2 regions of the Paenibacillus sp. RU5M genome follow, and region 1 is predicted to be linked to the other one. Evidence: predicted binding sites of a transcription regulator. Region 1 holds the regulator's gene; the other holds the start of a gene.
The links. The regulator Rex, encoded in region 1, represses fermentation and respiration genes when NADH is low (regulators of the CRP and FNR family bind a similar motif). The targets are predictions, from matches to a motif close to TTGTGAAATATTTCACAA.
Positions count from the first base shown of each region.

Region 2: CRO25_RS03640 (cytochrome ubiquinol oxidase subunit I) is a predicted target of Rex. The motif match lies at 3,392-3,409, and genes of this name have one in related genera.

Region 1 is NZ_OBQM01000001.1:450,738-458,667, reverse strand. Features, by position in the region: gene CRO25_RS02275 (3-hydroxyacyl-CoA dehydrogenase family protein) at 1-391, opposite strand, end outside; gene CRO25_RS02270 (AAA family ATPase) at 525-2,027, opposite strand; gene CRO25_RS02265 (hypothetical protein) at 2,020-2,547, opposite strand; gene CRO25_RS02260 (DUF5590 domain-containing protein) at 2,849-3,379, opposite strand; gene CRO25_RS02255 (amidohydrolase) at 3,421-4,725, opposite strand; gene CRO25_RS02250 (redox-sensing transcriptional repressor Rex) at 4,712-5,365, opposite strand; gene dinG (ATP-dependent DNA helicase DinG) at 5,592-7,930, opposite strand, start outside.
Region 2 is NZ_OBQM01000001.1:757,530-765,459, reverse strand. Features, by position in the region: gene cydD (thiol reductant ABC exporter subunit CydD) at 1-786, opposite strand, end outside; gene CRO25_RS03645 (cytochrome d ubiquinol oxidase subunit II) at 851-1,864, opposite strand; gene CRO25_RS03640 (cytochrome ubiquinol oxidase subunit I) at 1,861-3,225, opposite strand; gene CRO25_RS03635 (TlpA disulfide reductase family protein) at 3,809-4,354, opposite strand; gene ccmA (heme ABC exporter ATP-binding protein CcmA) at 4,387-5,100, opposite strand; gene CRO25_RS03625 (ABC transporter permease) at 5,093-5,914, opposite strand; gene CRO25_RS03620 (nitrous oxide reductase accessory protein NosL) at 5,940-6,515, opposite strand; gene CRO25_RS03615 (nitrous oxide reductase family maturation protein NosD) at 6,512-7,867, opposite strand.

The sequences.
Region 1 (7,930 bases):
TGGTTGAGCTTGCAAGCTCAGTCAAACTCAGCGTGGATGTATTACTTGCAAGAATTACGTTGCTTGGGCAAACTTGGTCAAGTTGACTGAATACCGCTTTTTTCGCTTCCAGATCTTCAGAAATAGTCTCAATGACCATATCGCAAGTTCCGAGTTCAGCCAGATGAGCAACTTTGGTAATACGGGAGAGAATCAATTTCTTCTCAGCCTTCGTAATGGCCCATTTCTCCAGTTGTTTATCAAGGTTCGTCTCAATCATGTTATATGCATGATCCAGCTTCTCCGTTGTGTGTTCCACCAGAAGCACATCAAGTCCTTTGGCTGCAAGCATCTGGGAAATACCTTGCCCCATCGTGCCGCCGCCGACAACTCCTATCTTTTTGAAAAACATGGTTCTGCTCCATCCTTTCGGTTCTCTATTTCTCTATTGTACCCTGTTCGCCGAAAATTACAAATTTCGACCCAACATATAATAATATCTTAGCACGACTGAAATGTAAAAAAAAATAACCGACATAAATAAATTATGCCGGTAGAAGGGCGCTGTCACGAAATTGACAACGAAATTGATCGCCAGACAATACTTCTTCCCTGAGCAACGTGTCGAGGGAATTGTCGAAAATTGTCCGCTGTTCTTCAAGCAATCGTTTGGTCTGTTCCATCAGGTCTTGCAGGATCAATTTGTTCTCCCGCATCAATTCTTCTGTAGTTACCATATCCATGTTAACAATACCCAACGTCGTGAGCCCGGAAGCCATCATCGTCTGTACTACATTCGTTGCTTGTTCAAAGTCATTGCGAGATCCTGTACTGCGTCCACCGTAATACATTTCCTCCGCTGCTGCACCTCCGAGGGCAATCATGATTTGCTCTTCAAGAAAACGCTTCGTGTACAGAAATTGCTCTTGTTGCGGGTTATGACGTACATAACCCAAGGCCTGTCCACGAGGGCTAAGTGCAACCTGACTTACACTGCCAGGACGAACCAGTTCAGCCATGATGGCATGTCCCAACTCATGAATAGCCACTCTTTTCTTCTCTTCCACGCTGGATTCGCGGTCTGTCTTCTCACCCATCATTACTTTATCAATCGCAAGGGACAGATGACGCTGTTCAATGTTGAGCAGCCCGTCTCTCATCGCGTAAATTGCAGCTTCGTTCATCACGCTTTCCAGCTGTGCTCCAGAGAAACCATAGGATTCTTCTGCTGTCTTATCAAGGCTGACCCCTTCCAAAAGAGGTTTATTAACTGCATGCAGCTCCAGTATGTGTTTTCTGCCTTTCTTATCCGGCAAGTCTACCTGAATATGACGGTCAAAACGACCTGGACGCGTCAGTGCGCTATCCAGCATTTCTTTTCGGTTCGTAGCGGCGATCACGAGTATACGTGGTGTTTCGGAAGAGTATATGCCATCCATTTCCGTCAACAGCTGATTCAGCGTCTGATCATATTCACGCTGTTGTCCACCTTCGCGTTTTCCACCGATCACATCAATTTCATCAATAAATATAATGGCATTTTCCTTATTTTCTTTAGCGGCGCGAGTTCTTGCATCACGGAACAAATCACGTATTCTGCCTGCACCTACACCAACATACATCTCAACAAACTCACTGCCTGAAGCAGCTACAAAAACAGAGTCGGTATAATGAGCAGCAGCTTTGGCCATCAAGGTTTTACCTGTTCCTGGAGGGCCAGTAAGCAGTATACCTTTCAAAGGACGAATACCAAACTTCTGAATTTCTTCATGTCGAATGAGAAAATCAAGCGCTTCCCGCAGTTCCTGCTTGGCACTCTCCTGACCACCGATTTCTTCAAAAGTCAGCTTGGAAGGGCCTTTTTTCTTGCGTTTACGTTCCTGACCTGCCCCCACCGTAATCCCACCCCGCATTTGCATCATGAGCAGCAGAGCTCCCACAAGCATTACAGCGATCAGAATGGGAATCATGTTTACACCGATAAAAGCGAGAAAGATAATTAATACGGGTACAAATCCAATGGCAATTTCTTTCGTCCATTTAGGCATTAGGCCACACTCCTATCTGACCGGGCACACGCGGCAGAATAATAAACTTACTGGCATCTCCATCTCTGAGACTGACATATACATTATTGTCATCCATGGCTGTATTTACCTTGATCCCATTTGTAGCCATTTTAGACAAGGTCGGTGTAATTTCGGTGTATTGCTTGTTCTCCATCGCTTGTGCTACGGTAAACATCGCGCTTCCCCACCAGCTCTCTAATGCTTCGTTGGAATGATCCACGACATCCAGCTTCAACGAACGAGTGCCAATCAAGGTTTGTCCTTCTTTGTGAATATATTGTACCAACCTGCCCAGATCAACATCCGGCTGCAGATCGAGTTTCAACTGTACATCATTGCGGTTAATAGTTAATTGAACATCATTGACTCCATCGTACTGGGTAACCATCTTTTCAATTGGGCTTTGCACAGCCACATGACGATACACAAACCAACCTCCAAACAACACAACGGCTGAAATGACGGCAGTCAGAGCAATAGGCAATACTTTTATCTTCAAGTGAGTTACCCCTCCTAAATTTTGGCCCATCCTATAACTTGTAGGCAAGAATATGAATATGTGTACGTAATGTCCTGTGATGTGCCTAACAGGATTTATTTGTGTATGATGTATCCTTGAATACATATTTGAGTATATCACATCGTATATACAATATCTAAGGCGAAAATATGAATAAATTATTAATTTTAACTATTCAAATCCAAAATGATCAACAAAGTACGTCAAAGAACCGGTCCAGTCGGGTTTCCGTCTGCCGGTTCTTTAATGTATTTTTTGGACGATAGTATTTATGCTAATTCTAGCTATTCGGGATCGTATAGACCAGATCCACCTGTTCCCCGTTACTGAAGCGGTAAAACCGATAATAGTTGTGAGTATCATCGTTGTAATACACTTGCCATACATAGATTCCATTCACAACGCCTGGCATGATTCGTTTGATCTCCCCACCGGGAACTTCAGAGCTGAACCGATTTCGAATCTGAGCTTCATTCATGCCGTTCTTTAACAGTTCACCGTGTACTGCATTGGTTCCCGTCACGGGTTTGTTATTCTCATCAAACTTGATCCACACCATGACATCCTGGTTATCCTTATTTTTGCCGATCAGGGTCCAGTATATGTTGTCTCCGCCGTCTTTCTGCCCCCAGACATACTTACGCAGCTCTTCGTGGGACGTAATCCCCAGCTGTTCCTGGGCCGCCTGTATGGCCAACGCCTCTTCCTTGCGCTGATCCTGGGTAACATAGACATAATAACGCTGAAGTCCAAACAGAATCAGAACCAGGAGCAGCAGCGAAATCCATATCCACTTCTTTTTTTTCTTCAAAAGCCGAACTTCCTTTCCCTATGACGATGCTGTCCTTGTAATTAACGGGCAAGCAAACTGTCAAATGCCAGCTGAGACTCACGCAGAATGCGCTCTTCATCCATCGTAAGACATTCGCCATGTTTAACCACTTGTTTACCATCCACCCACACATGCTCCACATCTTTGGCCGATGCCGAGTAGACCGTATGGGAAATCAGATCCGTATGCGGATAGAAATGGGCCTGTTCGATGTTCAACGCGATGAAGTCAGCCTTCATGCCAACTTGCAGAGCGCCTGTATTGTTCAGAAATATGGATTTAGCACCATACGAAGTTCCAAGCAGAAGCGCTTCCCCTGCCGGCACTGCAGTAGGGTCACCGGACACACCTTTGTGAATCAACGCAGCCAATCTCATCTCTTCAAACATATCCAGGTTATTGTTACTTGCTGGTCCGTCTGTTCCCAGAGACACAGTCACGCCTGCTTTCAACAGATCAGGTACACGTGCAACACCCGAAGCCAATTTCAGGTTACTGCCTGGATTGTGGGAAACTGCTACATCATGCTTTGCGAGAATCTCGATCTCTTCATCATTCAGATGTACCGCATGTGCAACCAGAGATGGACGGGAGAAAAATCCTAGCTTCTCCAGATGTGCGACCGGACGCAGTCCGTAATCAGCCACGTTCTGTTCCACTTCTCGAATCGTTTCAGACATATGCGTATGCAAAGGCAGATTCAGATCATGAGCAACCTGTACCAGCTTCTCTATGTAATCCGGAGGGCAAGTGTAAGGGGCGTGTGGAGAGATTACGGTTGTAATTCTTCCGTCTGCTTGTCCATTCCATTGACGGGCAAATGCTGCGGACTCTTCGAGCTTGCGAAGTTGTTCTTCTTCTGAGCAAAGTCCGATTACCCCACGTGCCAGAGCAGCCCGAACGCCAGATTGTTCCACCACTTTCGCAACCTGATCCATATGATCATACATATCTAGGAAAGCTGTTGTTCCACCCTTCAACATTTCAAGCACGGAAAGTGATGTGCCCCAATATACGTCTTCAGACGTCATTTTGGCTTCCATTGGCCACATTTTCTCCTGCAACCATACTTGTAACGCCAGATCGTCTCCATGGCCTCTGAGGAGCGACATGGCCGCGTGACCATGCGTATTGATCAGACCCGGCAAGAAGAACAGTCCTTTTCCGTCCACCTTTGTCAGGCTTTCGTCTCCTTCCGGCAATGTCTCACCAATATGCACAATCTTGTCATTCTCAACAACCATAAAACCTTGAACCACGTTCCAATTCGTACCTTCACTCACGGCAAATTTGCCGTTGTGAATTACCCATCTATTTGTCGTCATCTTCCTCGTCGTCCTTTCCATTCTCCAAGTAATAAGCCAGGCTAAGTAGATCCGTCGTAAAATCAGCATGATGAATGCGAATATGCGGCGGGGTCTTCAGGATCGTTGGCGCAAAGTTCAGAATCGCTTCAATTCCTGACTCAATCAGCTGATCTGCAACATTTTGGGCTTCCGTATCCGGAACCGTGATAATACCTATACGAATGTTATCTTTTTTGACCGAATCCGTTAATTCATTCATCGGTTGTACCGTCAAACTGTTGATTTGACTCCCAATTTTCGGACCGTAGGCATCAAATACAGCGACGATCTTCATGTTGTCTTTGAGATAGGCATTGTAATTGGACAAGGCATGTCCCAAATTACCTGCTCCGACAAGAGCTACATTGATCTGCTGGTCTATTTTTAAAATATGGCGGATTTTCTCAATGAGATATGAAACGTCATATCCAATCCCTTTACGACCAAAGTCACCAAAGTAAGCCAAGTCTTTACGAATCTGGGCAGGATTCAAATCCAGCCTCAGTCCAAGTTCTTGTGAAGAGACCGTATTGACTTCGCGCTGATGCAGTTCATTCAAATAACGCAAGTAAACAGGCAATCTACGCACCACGGCTTCCGAAATTTTATCTGATTTCATTCATTGCTCCCCCTTACCAAGGCCACGATAGATAGATGAAAAGATGAGCACCCTGTCTAAAACGATGCAAAATGATTACTGAATTAAACAGGATGCTCCTTGTTATATAATGGATAATTGCTTTAATCGCTTTACTCGCATATCCATGAAACGAATACATGATATTAATCAATTTTACCGCCAATCACTGGCGTCTTGCAATAATGGAAGCTACAGAGCGTATCTGTTATTGTTGCTCTTCGGTTGGTCTCTCGAGCCATTCCGAAATGCGTGGAACCATCTGCTCTGTAAGCATGTGCTCCATTTTGGGACCAGGTAATGAATATAAAAAGTACTTGCCATAATACGCTTCAATAACGCGTGTATCGTATACAATCACAATGCCTCTGTCTTTGCCTGTACGAACCAGTCTGCCAAATCCCTGTTTGAAACGGATGACGGCTTGTGGCACGGATAGCTTCATAAACGGGTTTTTCTTTTGCTGCTGCAAAAGCTCGCTCTTCGCTTCCACTAACGGATGATTCGGTGGCTGGAACGGCAGTCTGACAATTGCAAGGCAGGTCAGAGCCTCTCCCGGAATGTCCACGCCTTCCCAAAAGCTGCTTGTGCCAAGTAGCACCGTTGCTTTAGCATCTTGGAACCGACGTGTAAGCTTGGAACGGCTGCCGCTGTCCACCCCTTGCCCAAGCAAAGAGATATCGTTGCCTGACAAAGCCTCCTTAAGCGGGTCATAGACCTGTCGCAGCATGCGGTAGGAGGTGAATAACACCATCATGCGTCCACGAGTCGCAATAGCCGTTTCCGCGAGCGAGTGCACGAGCATATCCACAAAGTGTGCATCGCCTACACTGCCCTTCACGCTTGGGAAATCACGCGGAATGACAAGCAGCGCTTGTTCTCGATAATTGAACGGTGAAGGTAGCATCGACGTTAACAGACGGTTATTGTCGGCAGCTTCCTGCAAACCCAGCTGTTCGATCATGAATTGAAATGACTTGTCAACGGAGAGCGTAGCCGATGTAAGCACAACGCTTTTCTTTTTATCAAAGAACATATCCTTCAATTGTGCACTGACATCGACAGGAACAGCATAGAGTTGCAGTGATTTACTGCGGAACTGGCCGCTGGCCTCCATCCAGTACACGGTATTGGCATCATCCATCCGCATGAAGAAACGCAGATTATCCTTAATCGTTGCCAAATCCTTGAGCAGACCTGAGATATCCGTAATCAGACTATCGGACTGATAATCGTCCTGATCTTCTTTCACTTCAAGCAGCAGCTTGTCGCCTTTACGAATCAAATCGCCTAGGGTGACATAAATTTGGTTTTCAGCGTCCTGCAATTCCTGCCATTTGGCTGGTTTTTGTGAAGACTTCAGTCTAAGTGAGAATTGTCCTGTCTCGCCTGGAGAAGCATCGCTGCGTTCAGGCAGCAGTCCGAACAATGCATCGCTTAGTCGATCCCACATCTCTTTAACTTCGACAGCAAGCGGGAACATCTGATCAATCATGGAGCCCCACTGTACCGAATTTTCATGACCCGACAATTGAGAACGCAGCATAGGCAGTTGGCCATTTCGGCTATCTTTAAACAGTCGGGTCAGTGTATGAACCAACGTGAAATATTTCATATGAAGACCAAGGTGCTTACCTGCTACGTCCTCCAGATGATGTGCTTCATCGATGACGAGACTTTCGTAGGCTGGCAGCAGCTGATGTGCTGCTTTGACATCCGTAAACAATTTCGAATGATTCGTAATGACGATATCCGAAAGCCCGGCTTCATGTTTGGCCCGGTGATAGAAACATTTGCGGAACCAAGGACAGGAACGTCCAAGACAGGACTCAGACTCACTCTGTACCGTCTCCCAGAAGTCTCCTCCGCGCCCGCTTAGATTAAGCTCCTCGTCGTCTCCAGTCTCCGTCTGAGTAAGCCAGACAATCATCTGAGCCGCTGTAAAGTAATCCTCTTTCGGTGTAGCAAATTCACGTTTATTGATTTTATGCTCAAACTTACGCAGACACAGATAATGCCCACGTCCTTTGAACACCGCTGCCTTGAACGGGAACGGAACCACTTGGGTCAGCATAGGAATATCCCGCTCTCTCAATTGCTCCTGCAGGTTGATGGTATGTGTGCTGACCATGACTTTCTGTTCCTGTTTCACACTTTCATAGATGGCAGGCAACAAATAACCAAGTGATTTGCCCGTACCTGTCCCAGCTTCGATTAAGAGATGTTTCTCCTCATCCAAAGCTTGTCGTACACTGCTGAACATCTGAGTTTGCGCCTCACGCTCCTCATAATGGTCCAGCGTCTCCTTCAGGTTATCTCTAACCTGATCCATAAACTGCTCAAAGCTTACGCCTTCCAGCGGATTACCCTCTCGCTCATCACGTGGTGAGCCTATATCGGTCCAGTCACTCACGTTCAGGGCAAGCTGGCGGTAATACGTATGACCATCCAGATCCTGAATAGGCTCTGCTTCCTTCTCAGAACGCATTCCATCGAAGAACCAACCCAAGTCACTGTCTTCCGGTGCAAACAGGTCACTGAGGCGCT
Region 2 (7,930 bases), 310 kb from region 1:
TTCAAGAGCGACGATACCGATGCTTAGCATTACAATCGATTCCAGCATGAACGTATTGGTAAACGCAATCCGCAAAATGCCCATCGTGGCATCACGGTACCCCAGGCTGGTGCGTTCAATCTCCTGCTGCTGACGGTGAGCCCGTCCAAATATTTTCAACGAAACCAGCCCTTGAAGAGAGTCCAGAAACGTACCGGAAAACTCGGCCAGCTGCGCATATTTCTCCTCTGATTTGTTCTTCGTCTTCAGTCCTACCAAAATCATGAACAAGGGGATAAACGGGGCCGTAAACAGCATAATAAAGCCTGAATTGGCATGCTGCATAAACGTTACCACCAAAATCAGAATTGGAATGATGGCAGCCTCCATCATGCGTGGCATATACAGACTGAAATAACTGTCAGCCTCATCCACAGCATCCAGAGCAACACTGACCTTTCCGCCTGTTTGTCCACGAAGGGTTGATGGCATCGACGCATGGGTCAAATTTTTCAGCACGGCTGCCCGCATATTCGTCTTGGCACTGGAAGCCATATGCAAACCAACTTTTCCGTTCCCATAAGACAACCCTGTACGTACGACCATGACAGCCATGAGTATCCCGAGCAGCATGACGACCGACGAAAGGGAAGCCTTCTCCACGAAAATCCGTTGTACTGCTTCAGCAAGCAGCGCAGCCTGACTTACAATCGCTGCACCCAGCGCAAGTGAAATCACTGCAAGGAGCACGAGTCGTTTTCGTTGCCCAGACATTTGTTGAGAGATCAGGCTTGTTTTCCTCTTCATGTAAGCTCTCCTCCTTTCTATGAACCTGTGAGATTACTCCCTTACATCGCATAATGAATTCAATTTATTTTTTTCCCTTTACATAATCCGCATCAAACAGAAACAGTTTGAAAACCAGAATCAAGGAAGGAATCAACATACACATGCCACCAATAAACACAACAACCAGTGCGAAGCCCATCGCTGGTGAGGTTACACTGTTTTGAATTGTAATGAACGGATCAAGGATATAAGGATATTGACCAATTCCGTAAGCGAAAAAGGCACAGAAAAATTGCAGCATGATACATATAAACGCTAATCCGTAGCGGCGTCCGTTATAGATCAGCCACATCGCAATCATGAAGAAGGCAACGGAAAGCGCAAGTAGCCACCATAAATCCATCATATTTTGAAAATGTCGCTCATTGTGCTGTCCCAAATAAATAAATGCAGTCAGTGCGATGATAATCGTCGGTGTGCTCCAGAACAGGGCATAGGTCCGTACCAGCTTCAATGCAGAGTGATCCTCTGCCCGCGATGCATAAAAGGCTAGAAATGAGCTGCTAATGAACAATACGGACACAATCGCCAGTCCAACAATGCTCCATGATAACGGATTGGTAAACAGCGTCCAGTAATCCAGAGAAACCGTCGAACCCTGCTTCACGATAAAACCACCTTCAGACAGCGTTAGCGCCACTGATAGCGAAGCTGGAATCAGCAATCCCGAAGCTCCATATAGAAACAGATACACGATGTTATTTTTGGAACCATAGTTCTCAAAGGCATAAAACGACCCACGAATGGCGAGCAAAATGACCGCAATGCTTCCCGGTACGAGCAGCGCTGATCCGTAATAATACGCCGTGTCTGGAAAGAATCCAACGATGCCAATATAGAAAAAGACAAAAAATACATTCGTAATCTCCCATACCGGTGATAAATAACGGGAGATCAGACGATTAATCAGGTGATCCTGTTTCGTCAAGCGTGCATAAAAGGCAAAGAAACCCGCCCCGAAATCAATGGAGGCAACAATTAAATAGCCATACAAGAACAGCCAGAGTACCGAAATGCCAATCAGTTCGTAACTCATGCAAGCTCACCCTTTTCTGTAGACGGATTGCGCTTCTCCTTCATCCATTTCTCCATCTCGACTTCTGCCGGATTATTGTTGAATAAACGTCTTAGTACGAGAACACACATCACTCCCAGAACGATGTAGAGCATCAGGAAGAAGAAAAAGATCATTCTGATGTTGGGTGATGAAGTGGCAGCTTCCTCCACACGCATATATCCCCGAATAATCCACGGCTGTCGTCCCAGTTCAGCATAGAACCAGCCCAGCTCAACTCCGAGAAAAGCCATCGGTGCGCCTAGCGCTATGATCCCAAGCAGCCACTTATTCAGCTCATTGCGCTTTTTCCAAAATACAAACAGGAAATACAGAACTGAAATAGCCAGCAGCGTAAATCCGATTCCGGCCATTAAATCAAACAGGTAGTGAACGAGCAGCGGCGGCCATTCGTCCTCCGGGAACTCCTCCAGTCCGGTAACCTCTGCATTAAAGTCACTAAAGGCCAGGAAGCTGAGCAGTTTCGGCAAGTGAAGAGCTCCTATAATTTCATGCTCTGCATTCAGCCATCCCAATAAAATCAAATCTGCGCCACTTTCTGTCTCAAAATGCCATTCTGCCGCTGCAAGTTTCTCCGGCTGATGCTCGGCCAAAAACTTGGCGGACACATCTCCCGCTAACGTGTTCAGTAAGCCGAACAGTAGAACCACCGCCATCATGAGATTCAAGGCTTTTTTGTGGTATGCAGATGCCCCTTTTCTCAGCAGCGAGAAGGCTGCAATTCCGGCTAACAGGGCAGCTCCTGTCAAATATGCTGAGCTTAATACATGAAACACCTTGGAAAACGTCGCCGTATTCAGCATCGCCTCCACTGGGTTAACCGCTGTGAATTGGCCTGCTTCCATGACAAAGCCTCCAGGCTGGTTCATGAAGCCGTTCACCGTCGTAATAAACACAGCCGACATGCCTGCTCCCGTGACGATTGGAATCGTCAGCAGCCAGTGAATGTATGGATTTTTGAATCGATCCCACGTATACAAATAAATGCCCAGAAAGATCGCTTCAAAAAAGAACGCAAACACCTCCATGAATAACGGAAGTGCAATGACATTGCCTGCCAGTTTCATAAAATTCGGCCACACCAGGGCCAGTTGCAGTGAAATCGCTGTACCGGTCACCACACCAACCGCCACAGAAATGACAAACCCTCTTGACCACCTCTTCGCCATCAGTGTGTAATGGGGGTCCTTCTTGCGAATCCCCATGAATTCTGCAATTGCGATCATTAGAGGTATACCGACGCCAAGTGTCGCAAAAATAGCGTGGAAGCCCAGCGTCATACCTGTCACCAGCTTGCTCCACATCACCGTATCGATTGCCATTGTTTACTGCCTCCTTTCAAACTCTGTTCGATTTTCGTACTGATTTGAATCTTTTAATTATTAGGTCAGTCAGCCCTTGGACTGCGTTCTTTATCAGGTTGATAGAAGCCCCACTAGACTGGTTCAGAGTTTATCTACAAACCGTTCCTCCATCGTTGTATGTACAAAGAGAATTTTTTCACAAAGTAAGTGACGAAGGAGCTTTACCACACCATCATTGTGCATTGCTACACATAGTTATTGGACTGAGCATGGGTTGGCGAGCTGTGTTTTACCTGATACTGAAGGGCCAAAGTACTTAACAGGACCTAATAGTTAAAATTATTATATCTTTGTGAATTAGCAATTCAATCACTGACACGTCTTCGTCCCTAAATGTTCAAGAAAGGATCAACTCTTTCTGACAACTCGGTGAAAAGCATAAAAAGCACCCAAAGGGGCTATTGATTCATTAGGCACAACCGTGGTATTGCGATTTTCAATTCTACTATGCTTGCAAGATGTTCGGGAAAAATAAAACAAAAGAAGCCGCTCGTATAGTGAGCGACTTCTCGACTTTTTTTGTTCATAAGTCTGCAAAGCTTCAATTCCGTTGCTGTACGGTCTCCTCCAGCCATTGCTGCAAAGGAATATCCTTGGTCAACTCACCGAGCAGAATGTGACTAAATATACCTTCCTGGTCTATGATCATGGTCGCTGGCAACCCGGTGATACGATACAGGCCAGAGACCTTTCCGGTCACATCAATGATAATAGGGAAATCGAATTGCTGTTTCTCCATAAATTCACGAATGGTGCCCTTCGCTTCCCCCACGTTGACAAACAGGGTCTCTACATCGTTTTGATATGTCTGAGCAATCTGCTTAATCATTGGCATTTCCCTCACACAGGGCGTACACCATGAAGCCCAGAAGTTAATCATGACGACTTTGCCCCGATAATCGGAGAGCTTCACCTGTTCTCCGTCTGAATTAACCGCAGTGAATTCAGGAGCAGTTGCACCGGCTTCAATGGCACCGGTTATTTTGGGCTCGGATGATGAAGTCCCCTGGTAAATTGCCCACACAGCGGTCAGTAAAGCAGCCATTCCAATCAGGATAGTAAGCAAACTTCTCATTTTCGCACTCATTTTTTTACTCTTTTTTTCCAATAAATTCACCTTCATTTTAAGCCAAGACTATGATGAAATGCAGCATGAAGCGACCCGAACTGTTGACGAAAGTCCTCAGTAGAGCCATCTCCCACATTACGTCCTTGGTTCATAAAAACAATGTGATCGGCAACATCATCTGCGATCTCAAGCAGGTGGGTGGAGAACACGACCATATGCCCTTCCTCCTTGATCTGTTTTATCAGATTTGCAAACTCCTGCATCCAGAAGGGGTCCAGTCCATTCGTCGGCTCATCCATGATCAGCAGTGGAGGCTTGGACAGCAGAGCCTGGGCAAATAACACACGCTGCCGCATACCTTTGGAAAAGGTCGTGACCCGTTTCTTTTTTTGATCGGCCAAGCCTACCATGGTTAGCACTTCCGTTACTCGCGCTTTAGGCACTTTCCTTAACGCCGCCCAGAACTGGAGCGCCTCCTCTGCCGTCAAACCCTGGTTGAAATGATAATCATCCGGCATATATCCGATCTGTTCCGAATATCGCTTTCGTTCTTTGGACCAGCGCATCTTGTTTACAATGATTTCACCCGAGGTAGGTTGAAGAATACCTGCAAGCATACGCAGAACGGTGCTTTTTCCGGCCCCATTTCCGCCGCATAAGGCAAGCACATGACCGGAAGAAACGCGAAAGGATATATCTTCAACAATCTGTTGTTTTTTTATGGATTTACACAGTCCAACAATCTCTGTTTCCACGTTATCCATGGGAACGTCCCCTTTCCCATATCCCGTATACTGCCACGATAGAACATGTAATCCACAGCAGACATATCCCCATAAAGATCCAGCTCCCGCTCGATGGATGTACCCAATCTACCCACTGATAATATTCAGGTCCCAGTATCGAGCCCCCGCCAAGTTTGATCACCACAAACAAACGTACCAACTCAGCCGGATTGATGAAGGTTAGAACGGTGAGTAAGGGTTTTACCCACTGATAAGGCATAAGTCCTAGCATGGAGATTAGAAGCGTGGGCCACCCGATCACAGCAAAAAACCAAACGGATACCGATATCGTTAACGCTTGCCAGCGATTTTTGGATAACGAACCGATGAACAGTGCAATAGTCAGAAATAGCAACACCAGTCCGCAGGAGAATACCAGAAACAAAAGATATGTCTTAACATCTAAAGGGCTACCCACCCATCCGCTAAGAAGTCCCATCAGGCCATATCCGAATGTAACTATCGTCATTAATACAACCGACAGCCCCAGATATTTGCCAACAATAAAAGACATCGTGCCAATGGGGTAAGTGGACAACAACTGCCAGCTGCCCTCTTCCTTTTCAGAAGTCAACGAGAACGAGCCCAGAAAGAGGGTCATCAGCGGCAACAGATAAAGAATAAGATTTAACATGGAACCTGTAGTCCCAGAGTATCCTGCTACAAAATTCTGAGAATTGATGATTAACAAACTCAGACTAAACACGCAGAAAAGAATCAAAAATGAATATGACCATGGGTTGCGAAATCCCATTTTCATTTCTCGTCGAACGACTTGTACCATATCTCCCATCATGCATCACCATCTTCATTGGTCATTACTTGTGGCCTGATTCTTCCGTTGATTCGCTTTCCCCATGTGTTTCTTCATGCATGCCTTCACCCATCCCCTCTTCGGAATGCCCATGCTCACCCATCATATCCATCGTCTCTGTGTTTTGTTTCCAGTCGTGGGAGGCAAGGTCTTCAGCGGTCATGATCGTTCCTACACCCTGCTCGGCAACAAAAGCTTCGGCAGATGGTTTATCCTTGAAATTGAGGATGCCGTAAGCCATCGGTGTACGCAGTGAAGCATCGTATACATAAGTAGCTTTGCTGTACTCAATCCATTCCTTGTCATTATAATCACGAACAAAATCCATTCCGATGTTATCTGTTCCGTTCTCTTCTTTCCACTGATGCATACAACCAATGTCATCAAATTTATAATTTTTACCGTCTTTCGTGGTAAGCTGCGTGGCATAGGCATCATCTTTCACCTGCATTTTGCAAATGGCACAGATATCCACGTCTTCATTGATAGGCAATGCCTCGTATTTTTTTCCGCAAGCTGTTAATAACAGCACCCCAAAGAGAAGCACCATAACTGTTTTCCAATGTGTTTTCATTCTCATTTTCGTAATACCCCCATATTGATCATAATAAAAGTGGCCAGGCCCAGCAGAATGCATCCGATGATCCAAACCCCGGTTATCTCTTTGACCACTTGTGTACCTACCTTCGTCGTCTGTGATACCGCTTCCATGCTCATTAATGGCGATCTGTCGCTTGTCCACTCTGCCTTGCCTTCCGTAAACAAGTTGCTCATAAAGATCATGCCTGGAGATTGAAAGAAAAGCTGATAGGCCGAATTCCGGTTGACCACTTGCTCATAAAAAGGATTAATTCCATAGGACAGTTCACTAATTCCATCATCGTTCAGGTCAAGACCTTGAAAGGAATCCCAGAAGTTTTCCTTCATCTCATTGTTCCGGCTGTCCATCGCTGAAGCTTCAATCACATTCGAAACAAATTGGTTTCTGGTAAACTGATTATCCTCCGCAAGAACGAGCTGAATTCCGATGAAATTCCGGAGCACCGCATTGCCGCGAATTTGATTTCCTGAGGATTCAGCAATGTTCATGCCAACACGGTTACCTTCCACGACATTGTTATGAACCGAGGATTGCTGTACGTCATACAACAAAATCCCTTGTGAATGCACATTTTCGTTCTGTTTGCGAAAAGAGTTTCCCGATACGACCGTATTCTTGACGCCCATGACCATGGCTCCGGTACTGTTGTTCTCTCCCACATTGTCCACAACAGAAGAGCCATCGATATACATACAATGAATGCCATACCTGGTATGTAACAGCGTGTTAGCCTTAACCGTAAGATTGCGACTGTTCTCCAGATATATACCATCCCGCATGCCCGTAATTTTGTTGTCTTCGATGTGGGTACGATGGGAATTGTACAGATCAATGCCATTCCCCTTTTGACCACTGGAAGCAGACTCCGGTCCAGCCCATGAAATAGTATTGCTATGTATGAGACCATCGACAGAACCCCGCAGCACGATTCCAAAACTTTGACTCTGAATATCCAGGCCCGTGATCTCTACTCGATCTCCTTCAACCTGAATCGCTGCAGTGGGTTCATTTGTTAAGTGTCGTACCGTGAAACCCTGCAATGTCACTCCATCTGAACGAATGGTAATGGTGGATTCAGCATCCGTATTCAATACCAATACGGATGAGTCCCCTCGAATGGATATATTCTTGTCTATACTTACGGGACCAGAATAAATACCCGTCTCAAGTACAAGCACTTCTCCAGGTCTAGAACCATCAATGATTGGCTGGAGTGGAATAGCATCTTTGGTTTCAGGAGCAGCATTTGCAGTGTCCAGCGGGTAAGATAGCGGGATCAACAGTATCCCTATAAGCAGCAATATGCTCAGGACAATCCGTTCGCGAAACATCATAACCTCCTTCATGAAACACACTGCTCATAGTGTACATAAAAACAAATTTTTACCATATAG